2 linked regions of the Desulfatitalea tepidiphila genome follow. The protein of the gene in region 1 interacts with the protein of each later gene in a pairwise test. Links are inferred from orthologs where the notes say so. Each region holds a gene or a part of one and is shown on either strand. Other genes may lie near its edges.

Region 1 (4,243 bases):
TTCTGGTGCTTTCGTGCGCCGTTTTCAATGGAACGCCCTGCCGGATGAACGGGTGCAGAGTTCTGTCATGAGCATGTTGGCATTGCGCGGCGCCTGGGCACGCACGTGGTTGTTGAAAAAGGCGATACCGCTATGCGCCCGGGCCGCCATTTTGGGGATGATCGTCCGGCTCCATTGCTGTAACTCGTTCGAACTGTAAAGGTAGTCGAACTGCTTTTGCATGTTGCCCGAGCGCCAGCCCCGGGCATTGCGGCCGTGAAAACGGACGTAGAAGAGATCCGGATTGGTGACCACATCCAGTTTGGGGAACAGGTAGGGCAGATCGGGCGCATCCACCGCCACGAGGGTGACCCGCCGCCGCTGCAACTCGTCGAAGACCGGTGCCAGGGCCCAGGTGCGGTGGCGGAACTCCACGGCCAGGGGCAGCCCCGCCAGGGCATCGAGCAGATGGGCCAGATAACGGCGGTTGGCCGCGTTGCGTTCGAACGTGGGGGGCAGTTGGATCAGGACGGAAAGGAGCCGACCGGCCTGCATCAGCGGCGCGATGCCGTCACGGAACTGGACCGCTTTGCCGCGCCAGCCGTGGGGATCGATTTCGTGGGTCATGGTGCGGGTCAGCTTGGCGGCAAAACCGAAATCGGCCGGCACTTTGGGGAGCATGCGTTCCATGGCCGCGGCCCGGGGCATCTGGTACCAGGTGTAATTGAGCTCGGTCACGCTGAATTGCCGGGCATAGAGCGCCAGCATCTCGCGTGCCGGGGTGCCCGGCGGATAGAAGCCGGCCTCGCTCCATTCCGGATAGGCGTATCCGCTGGTGCCCACCCGCAGCGGGCATGCAGGGGCTGTGTCGAGAGGGACTGAGGGTGTCGCCGATGATGCCGCCGATGATATCATGGATTTTTGTCGCCTTTGCCTTTTTGCCGGATAACACTACGAAACCGCCGCGCGTTGAATGCCGATGACCTTGCCCTGCACCAACACCTCGTCAAAACCGTAAAACATGGACGCAAAATCGGGGTTCTCCGGTCGCAGCTCGATGCGGTTCTTGCGCAGAAAGAAGCGCTTGACCGTGGCCTCCTCGTTGTGCACCAGGGCCACCACGATTTCGCCGTTGCGGGCGTACTGGCGCGGCGTGCAGATGGCCAGGTCTCCGTCGAGAATCGCGGCATCCCGCATGGAATCCCCCTGCACCCGCAGGGCGAACAGGTGCTGCTCCTGGAACAGGGCGGCATCCACGACCACGGTGCCGTCCCACTCCTGCTGGGCATACATGGGCAGACCCGCGGTGATCCGGCCCACGATGGGGACTTCGCGCCAGCGATGCGGTGCGATGGGTTGCTGGGCTGGATTGAGCAGAAAAAGGGTCCGGCTGTAGCGTCCTTCGCGTTTCACGTACCCTTTTTCCTCCAGTGCCTTGAGTCCCTGGGCCACGGCGGCATGGCTGATGCCCAGTTCGGCGGCGGCCTCCCGCAGGCTGGGCGCCTTGCCGTCACGATCGACACTCCGGCCCAGGTAGTCGAAGAGCTGCTGTTGTTTGGGGGTCAGTCGGGGTTGCATGGCCACTCCGTTTTGGTGGTTTTTAAAAATCTATAATCGACGATATGTAAATGTCAATGTAAATATTCATGTTGATTTTAATCGTTACATTCAGAGGGATCGCCGCTTTACAGGTTCGCGGCGGTGGGATATGATCGCCGACCGTTTTCAAGCCATGGGGGATGCATGCCTGACACTTCGGAAAATTTTGATATCGATCGGTTCGTGGATTTGCTCGCCGCCGCATATGCCCAGTGGCGGGCGCCGATCATCACCTTTCTGGCCAACCGCGGCGCGACGCCTTTCGAGGTGCTCGTGTCCACTATTTTGTCCCTGCGCACCAAGGACGAGGTGACGTCGGAGGCGGCGGCCCGGCTCTTTGCCCGGGCACGCACGCCGGAACAGATGTTAGACTTGGGAGAGCACCGGGTGGCCGAGTTGATTTATCCGGTCGGGTTCTATCCGACCAAGGCCAAACGGCTGGTGGAGATCAGTCGGATCATACGGGACGAACACGGCGGCAAGGTGCCCGATACCATGGAGGGGTTGTTGGCCTTACCCGGGGTGGGGCGCAAAACCGCCAATCTCGTGCTGGTGGAAGGCTACGGCCAAGACGCCATTTGTGTGGATACCCATGTGCATCGCATCAGCAATCGCATCGGCTACGTGCAAACCCGCACGCCCGAACAGACCGAGATGGCATTGCGCGACAAGCTGCCGCGCAGGCACTGGATCCGCTACAATGAGCTGCTGGTGGCCTTCGGCCAGGTGATTTGCCGGCCCATATCCCCGTTTTGCAGCCGCTGCCCGGTGGCATGGATGTGTCCGCGGATCGGGGTGGCGAAGTCGAGGTAGGATTCGTTGTGCACTATTTTTTTCGCGGCTGGTCGCCCACCAGCTCTTCCATGGTGATCTCGCCCCGTTTGCTGAACGGGATTTTCCCCGGCCACACGGCGCCGTTCAAGCGCATGTGCCCCTTGACGGCATAGGTCCACTTCTCATTTGAGGTGCCGTTTTGCATGCCCTGGATGAGATGATGGGCGACACCGACCATGTCGATCATGGCGGCGAATACCGTGACCGTAACGATATCGCTGCCGTAGGCGGGGATTTCCCTGTCCGGATTGGCGACGCCATTGGCCAGCCGGCGCCCATTGAGCGACAGGTCGCAATTGATCCCTTGAATCGGCAGGCTATGGTCGTTGGGGTTCGATACCCGCAGATCCACCTGGAATATGGATTCGAATCCTTTGATCTCCTGCAACCGGATGGCGGCCAGACCAATGTGCGGGGTTTCAAATCCACCCCCCAGGGTGGCGCAGCCAAACAGCACGAGTGCCGGGACGAAACCGCACAGGCGCATGATGACCCGCCGGATGGAATGCCATCGCATATGTTGGACTCCTTTAATCCTTCTTGCGGTCCGGAAGGGTCAGCCCTTTAAGCAGTTCCATTCCCTTTTTTTCCAGATCCTGCTTGAGTTCTTTTTCGGTCGGAATGGCCTTTTTAAGAGCCTCCTTGTCCGGCAGCGGTTGTTCCAGCAGGGCTTTGAGATCCGGCTTGAATTTTGGCTTTTCGAAGGTCCCCCCGACGTTGACCGGCACCATCACCCCCGAACGCTCTTTGGCGTCGCCTTGTCCTTTTAGAGTCCCCACGAATTTGGGATCGATGCGGAGGTTCAGGGTTTCCTGGGCCAGGTCGGCCGATCCGCTGGCGGCGACGCGCAGTAAGGGCGATACGAGGTTGGCGACCTCCAAGGTGGTTACACCATTGTCGGCGATAAACTGAACCACCAGTTCGCTGAAATCGGTGCGCGGTTTTTCAGAGGATTTTTCAGCCAGACCGAAGGCCGACTGAACATTGCGCACCATGCCGTCCAGGTCGAGGCCTATGATGGCGCCGTCCTTGAATTGGAGCTTGCCATTGCCGCTCAGGGTCCTGCGAATCGTATCGGCCGTGTCGCCGCTGAATTGAAGATCCAGGGCCGCACTCATCATGCCCTGAATCATCTCTTTGTCGAGCAGGTCCTTGATCAAGGGGGCGGACTGGACACCGGCGAGTGTAACGGTAGCCTTGCTCATCGGTTTGCGGGATTGCACGTTGACGGTGCTTTTTGCGGCCAGATGGCCATCATAGAGCGCCATCCCAAGCGGATCGATCCGAATGATGCCGTCGCGGGCCGTGGCCTTTAACATGATGTCTTCCACGATCATGTTTTTGGCCTTGATGCGGCCCGCTTTCAGTTGCGCATCCAACACGAGTTTACGCAGAGGGGCATAGTCGGTTTCGGCTGTCTCGGGAGTGGGGGTCCGGGCTTTATCCTCTTTGGAAGACTTTTTTTCAGAAGGCGGTGGTAGATAGCGATCCAGATCAATACGATCGAGTTCGGCGGAGAGTTGCAGATCAGGCTTGCTCCATGTCTGACCACGCCCCTGAAAGGTGATTCGGGAGTCGTCCAGCGTCAGCTTTCCATCTGAAATGGCGACCCGATCCGGTTGTCCGGAAACGGTCAAGTCCAGGGCGATGCGATCGAGAACCTGCGGGTCCGCGGTGCTGAAGGGGAGTGCTATGTTGGCCTCCTCCAGCGCTTTTCGCAACGAAAAAGGCGAGACTTGGATGCCGGCGTCAAACCGGGGGGCCTCTAAAACATTTTCGATTTGTCCCTGAATACGTGCATCGATTTTTTTCAGCAAGACGGCCACGATGT
Region 2 (4,606 bases), 550 kb from region 1 along the record:
CACCGGGACCAGTAGCCCTCGCTCGGTATCCACGGCGATGCCGATATGCGCATATTTTTTATAAATCATGAGATTGTTGGCCATATCGATGCTCGCGTTGAAACGCGGAAACTTCAACAGACCGGCGGCGCATACCTTGGCCAACACCGCCGTCACGGTGAGCTTGACATCCTTTCCTCTAGGGCCTGGCCCGTTTTTGCCGAGAAATGTTTCCAATGCCGTGATGTCGCTCTTATCGAATTGCGTCACATGGGGCACAAGGCGCCATGACAGGGCCGTGCTTTTGGCGGTTAGTTTGCGAACCCCGGGTAATTCGACCGTTTCGATATCGCCCCATCGGGCGAAGTCCGGTAAAGCCGTTTCGGCAATTTCGCCCAGGAGGGCAGTTTGCCCTGCAGCCTCCCGACCTTCTTTGACAAAGGCCTTTACATCGCTCTCGGTGATTCTTCCACCCGGTCCGGTGCCATGCACCTCGTGGATGTCGATTCCCAACTCGCGGGCAAAACGTCGGACAGACGGAGCGGCGGGCGCCGGCGGGCGATCTTCTCGGGATGGCGGTTCCTTCTCAAGGCCAGACGATTTGCCTTGTTTCTCATCGCGCTTCTTTTCTGCCGCCGGACGGTACACCGAATCATCGGGAGTCGGTGATTCAGCTTCCGCTTCCTTCGAACTGGCGTCAGCCTTCGTCTCTGCCCGATCCGGCTTTTTTCTCTCCTCGCCCTCTTCTTCGATCTCAACCCTGGCGATCACATCGCCCACGCGCAGCTCCTGGCCTTCCTTGACAGGCAGCTCGACAATTTTCCCTTTGGCGGTGGATGGGATTTCGACCAACGCCTTTTCGGTCTCGAATTCGATGAGAATGTCATCGATATCGACCCTATCCCCCTCTTGAACCAGCACCTTGACCACCTTGCCGGAGGTGACGTTTTCGCTGATCTCCGGGATCGTGACCTCTTTGATCATAAGGGCTCCCTCTCCTTGAGTTGATTATTATTTTTTTGATAAGGATGTGGTGGTTGGGTCGTTTCTCATTCGAACGAAAAAAGCGCTATACGAACAACGGATTGCTCTTTTCGGGATCGATCTCCAGAGCATTGGCCGCCTTTTTGACGATCGCGGCCGTGACGGCCTTCTCCCGGGCCAGCGCTCCCAATGCGGCAAATGCGATATGGCGCGCATCGACCTCGAAAAAGTCGCGCAGGGCCGCGCGGGACTCGCTTCGGCCGTAACCATCTGTTCCCAAAAGCACCATGGGGCCTGGCACCCACTTGGCGATGCTGGCCGGCAATGTCTTGACATAATCCGATGCCGCAACGAACACACCGGTTTCGCCGCTCAACTGCTTTTCCAAGAAACACGCTCTCGGCTTTCGATCCGGATGGCGCCAATTCCATCGCTCGGTGTCGATGGCATCCCAATAGAGGCTTTTATAACTGGTCACACTCCACACATCCGCCGCCACGCCGTAATCCGTTTCCAACAGATCACCGGCCTTGAGCACCTCGTTCAAGATGGTGCCGCTTCCCAGCAGGTGGACTTTCGCCTTGGCTCTTTTTGTATCGGATCGACGGAATCGGTAAATCCCGTTCAGGATCCCTTCGTCCATGCCTTCCGGTTTGGGCGGCATGCGGTACAACTCGTTCATGATGGTAATGTAGTAGATCAAATTTTCACCGGCCTCGAACATGCGCCGCATACCCTCGCGCACGATCACCGCCAGTTCATAGGCAAAGGCCGGATCATAGGCTAGGACCGAGGGATTGGCGTATGCCAGCAGATGACTGTGACCATCCTGGTGCTGTAACCCTTCACCGGCCAGCGTGGTTCGACCGGAAGTGGCACCCAGGAGAAAACCTCGGGCCTGGGCGTCGCCGGCCGCCCATATGAGGTCGCCGATGCGCTGGAAGCCAAAAATCGAATAGTAAAAAAAGAAGGGAATCATGTTGATGCCGTGGCTTGAGTACGAGGTTCCGGCAGCGATGAACGACGACATGGCGCCGGCTTCGGTGATTCCCTCTTCCAGAATCTGACCGTTTTTGGCCTCCTTGTAGTACAGCAAGCTCTCCTTGTCTACCGGCTCATAGGTCTGTCCCACATGGGAGTAGATTCCGATGGATCGAAAAAGGGCCTCCATGCCAAAGGTGCGGGCTTCGTCCGGAACGATGGGCACGATATACGGTCCGGTATTCTTGTCTTTCAAAAGTTTTCCCAGGAGGTGGACCATGGCCATGGTGGTGGCCACCTCGCGATCGCCGGTGCCCTCCATGAATTCGGTATAAAGCGCTTCCCCCGGTGGTCTCACAGCCGGAACCGACCAGCTCCGCGCCGGCAGATAGCCGCCCAATCGACGTCTTCGCTCCTGCAGATATCGGATCTCTTCACTGTCCGGTGACGGTCGGTAGAACGGCATCTTCTGAATCTCTTCATCCGGGATGGGAATCCCGAATCGGCTGCGAAAGTATCGCAACTCCTCATCGTTGAGCTTTTTCTGCTGGTGGGTGATATTGCGCCCCTCACCGGCCTCTCCGAGTCCGTATCCTTTGATGGTTTTGGCCAGGATAACGGTGGGAGCCCCCTCATGATGGATCGCGGATTGGTAGGCGGCATACACCTTATCGGGATCGTGGCCGCCCCGCCGCAGTTTGAAAAGTTGCTCGTCGGAATAGGAACGGACCATCTTTTCCAGTTGGGGGTACTTGCCGAAGAAGTCTTTGCGGATGTAATCACCGCCGGCCACCGAGTACATTTGATACTGACCGTCGGGCACCTCTTCCATACGCTTCACGAGCAGTCCGTCGTCGTCCTGGCCCAGCAGCGGATCCCAGTCACCGCCCCAAATCACCTTGATGACGTTCCATCCCGCACCACGGAATGCGGCCTCGAGCTCCTGAATGATCTTACCGTTGCCCCTGACCGGTCCGTCCAAGCGCTGCAGGTTGCAGTTGACCACAAAAATCAAATTGTCCAACTGTTCACGGGAGGCGAGCGTGATGGCGCCGAGGGATTCGGGTTCGTCCAGTTCGCCGTCACCGAGAAAGGCCCAAACCTTCTGATCGTCCCGTGGCTTTATCCCCCGGTCCTGCAGATATCGGTTGAAACGCGCCTGGTAGATGGCCATCAGGGGCGAGAGCCCCATGGATACGGTTGGGAATTGCCAGAAATCCCTCATCAGATAGGGATGCGGATAGCTGGACAGCCCACCCTCGGGCCTCAGCTCCCGACGAAAATTTTCGAGTTGGACTGTCTCGAGGCGCCCCTCCAAGAATGCGCGGGCGTAGATACCCGGCGACGCATGCCCTTGAAAATATACGATATCTCCAGGATGGTCGGCGCTTTTGGCACGGAAAAAATGGTTGAAACCGACTTCATAGAGCGTGGCGCAGGAGGCGTAAGTAGAAATATGGCCGCCGATGCCACTGCTTTGACGGTTGGCGCGCACGACCATGGCCATGGCGTTCCAACGGATGATACTCTTGATGCGACGTTCTATCTCACGGCTGCCTGGATAGGCCGGTTGCCGATCGACGCCGATCGTGTTGATGTAGGGGGTGTTGGCGGAAAAGGGAAATTCAGCGTCCCGCTTCTGGGCGCGTGTTTGCAGTAACCGCAACAGTTCCCTGACCCGCTGCGGTCCCTGGTTCTCATAGACATAATCCAGGGATTCGATCCATTCCCGGTTCTCGTATGCGATCTGTGCACTCGCGCGGTCGCCGCCGTCATCATGATTGGCCATGGCAAAATCCTCCATTGAATGAAGGCCTGAAATAATAATATCTTAAATATGAACAGACCTCCTGACAAGTGCCCGATGACCTGAGGTTGAATTTCTCCTGATCGTCGAATCGGTTTATGCCCTCCCCGGGCGACATCCTTTTCAATGTTTCGGAGACATGTTAGAGTGTTCGAAACGTTTCGAATTTTATGCTTTCAAAATTTTTCTGCCGATTTCAGCCCAAGAGAGATCATGCGTCATTATCACAAAGGAGAAGGTCATGACGATCCATGAACGCGCCGGCCAGCCGGTATTGCCGGAGATGCTGGTCAACCTCCCCGATCTGATTACCGCCTATTTCAGCCGGAAACCGGATGTCTCCATTCCAGAGCAACGGGTCGCCTTCGGCACTTCGGGACACCGGGGTTCTTCCTTCAAAAACAGCTTTAACGAGGATCACATTCTGGCCACCAGCCAGGCGATCTGCGACTATCGCCGCAGCCAGAATATTACCGGACCGCTCTTTCTGGGCATGGATACCCACGCCCTGTCCACACCCGCCATGGTGACAGCGCTCGAGGTGCTCGCCGCAAACAATGTCGAGGTGATGCTGGCCGAAGGCAATGCCTACACGCCCACGCCGGCCATCTCCCATGCCATTCTCCTCCACAATCGGGGCCGTACCAATGGCCTGGCCGACGGTATTGTCATCACGCCTTCCCACAATCCCCCGGAAGATGGCGGATTTAAATACAATCCACCCAACGGCGGGCCAGCCGGCAGCGAGATCACGTCCTGGATCGAGCAACGTGCCAACACGCTTCTGGCCGATGGTTTAAAACCTCTTCTCCGCACACCCTATGAACGCGCGCGCCGCGCGGCAACCACTCATAC

Evidence for each region. Proteins that work in one complex are often made in the same cells at the same time.
Region 2: the proteins of DFT_RS08175 (region 1) and aceE interact in binary tests that used the Escherichia coli proteins (3 or more experiments, as listed by UniProt). The link is inferred for Desulfatitalea tepidiphila from one-to-one orthologs.

The regions. Positions count from the first base shown.
Region 1 is NZ_BCAG01000003.1:830,414-834,656, forward strand. The notes cover bases 733-3,556. They hold DFT_RS08175 (endonuclease III domain-containing protein), read left to right. Parts: upstream 733-1,722; coding sequence 1,723-2,391; downstream 2,392-3,556. Other genes in these bases: DFT_RS08165 (DUF72 domain-containing protein), read right to left, coding at 733-894; lexA (transcriptional repressor LexA), read right to left, coding at 931-1,557; DFT_RS08180 (LEA/WHy family protein), read right to left, coding at 2,405-2,929; DFT_RS08185 (AsmA family protein), read right to left, coding at 2,943-3,556. Also shown: more of DFT_RS08165, read right to left, coding at 25-732; more of DFT_RS08185, read right to left, coding at 3,557-4,243. UniProt on the Escherichia coli protein: DNA repair enzyme that has both DNA N-glycosylase activity and AP-lyase activity. The DNA N-glycosylase activity releases various damaged pyrimidines from DNA by cleaving the N-glycosidic bond, leaving an AP (apurinic/apyrimidinic) site.
Region 2 is NZ_BCAG01000003.1:1,377,440-1,382,045, reverse strand. What follows is about bases 849-4,035. They hold aceE (pyruvate dehydrogenase (acetyl-transferring), homodimeric type), read right to left. Parts: upstream 3,734-4,035; coding sequence 1,049-3,733; downstream 849-1,048. Other genes in these bases: pgm (phosphoglucomutase (alpha-D-glucose-1,6-bisphosphate-dependent)), read left to right, coding at 3,993-4,035; DFT_RS10795 (2-oxo acid dehydrogenase subunit E2), read right to left, coding at 849-963. Also shown: more of DFT_RS10795, read right to left, coding at 1-848; more of pgm, read left to right, coding at 4,036-4,606. UniProt on the Escherichia coli protein: Component of the pyruvate dehydrogenase (PDH) complex, that catalyzes the overall conversion of pyruvate to acetyl-CoA and CO(2).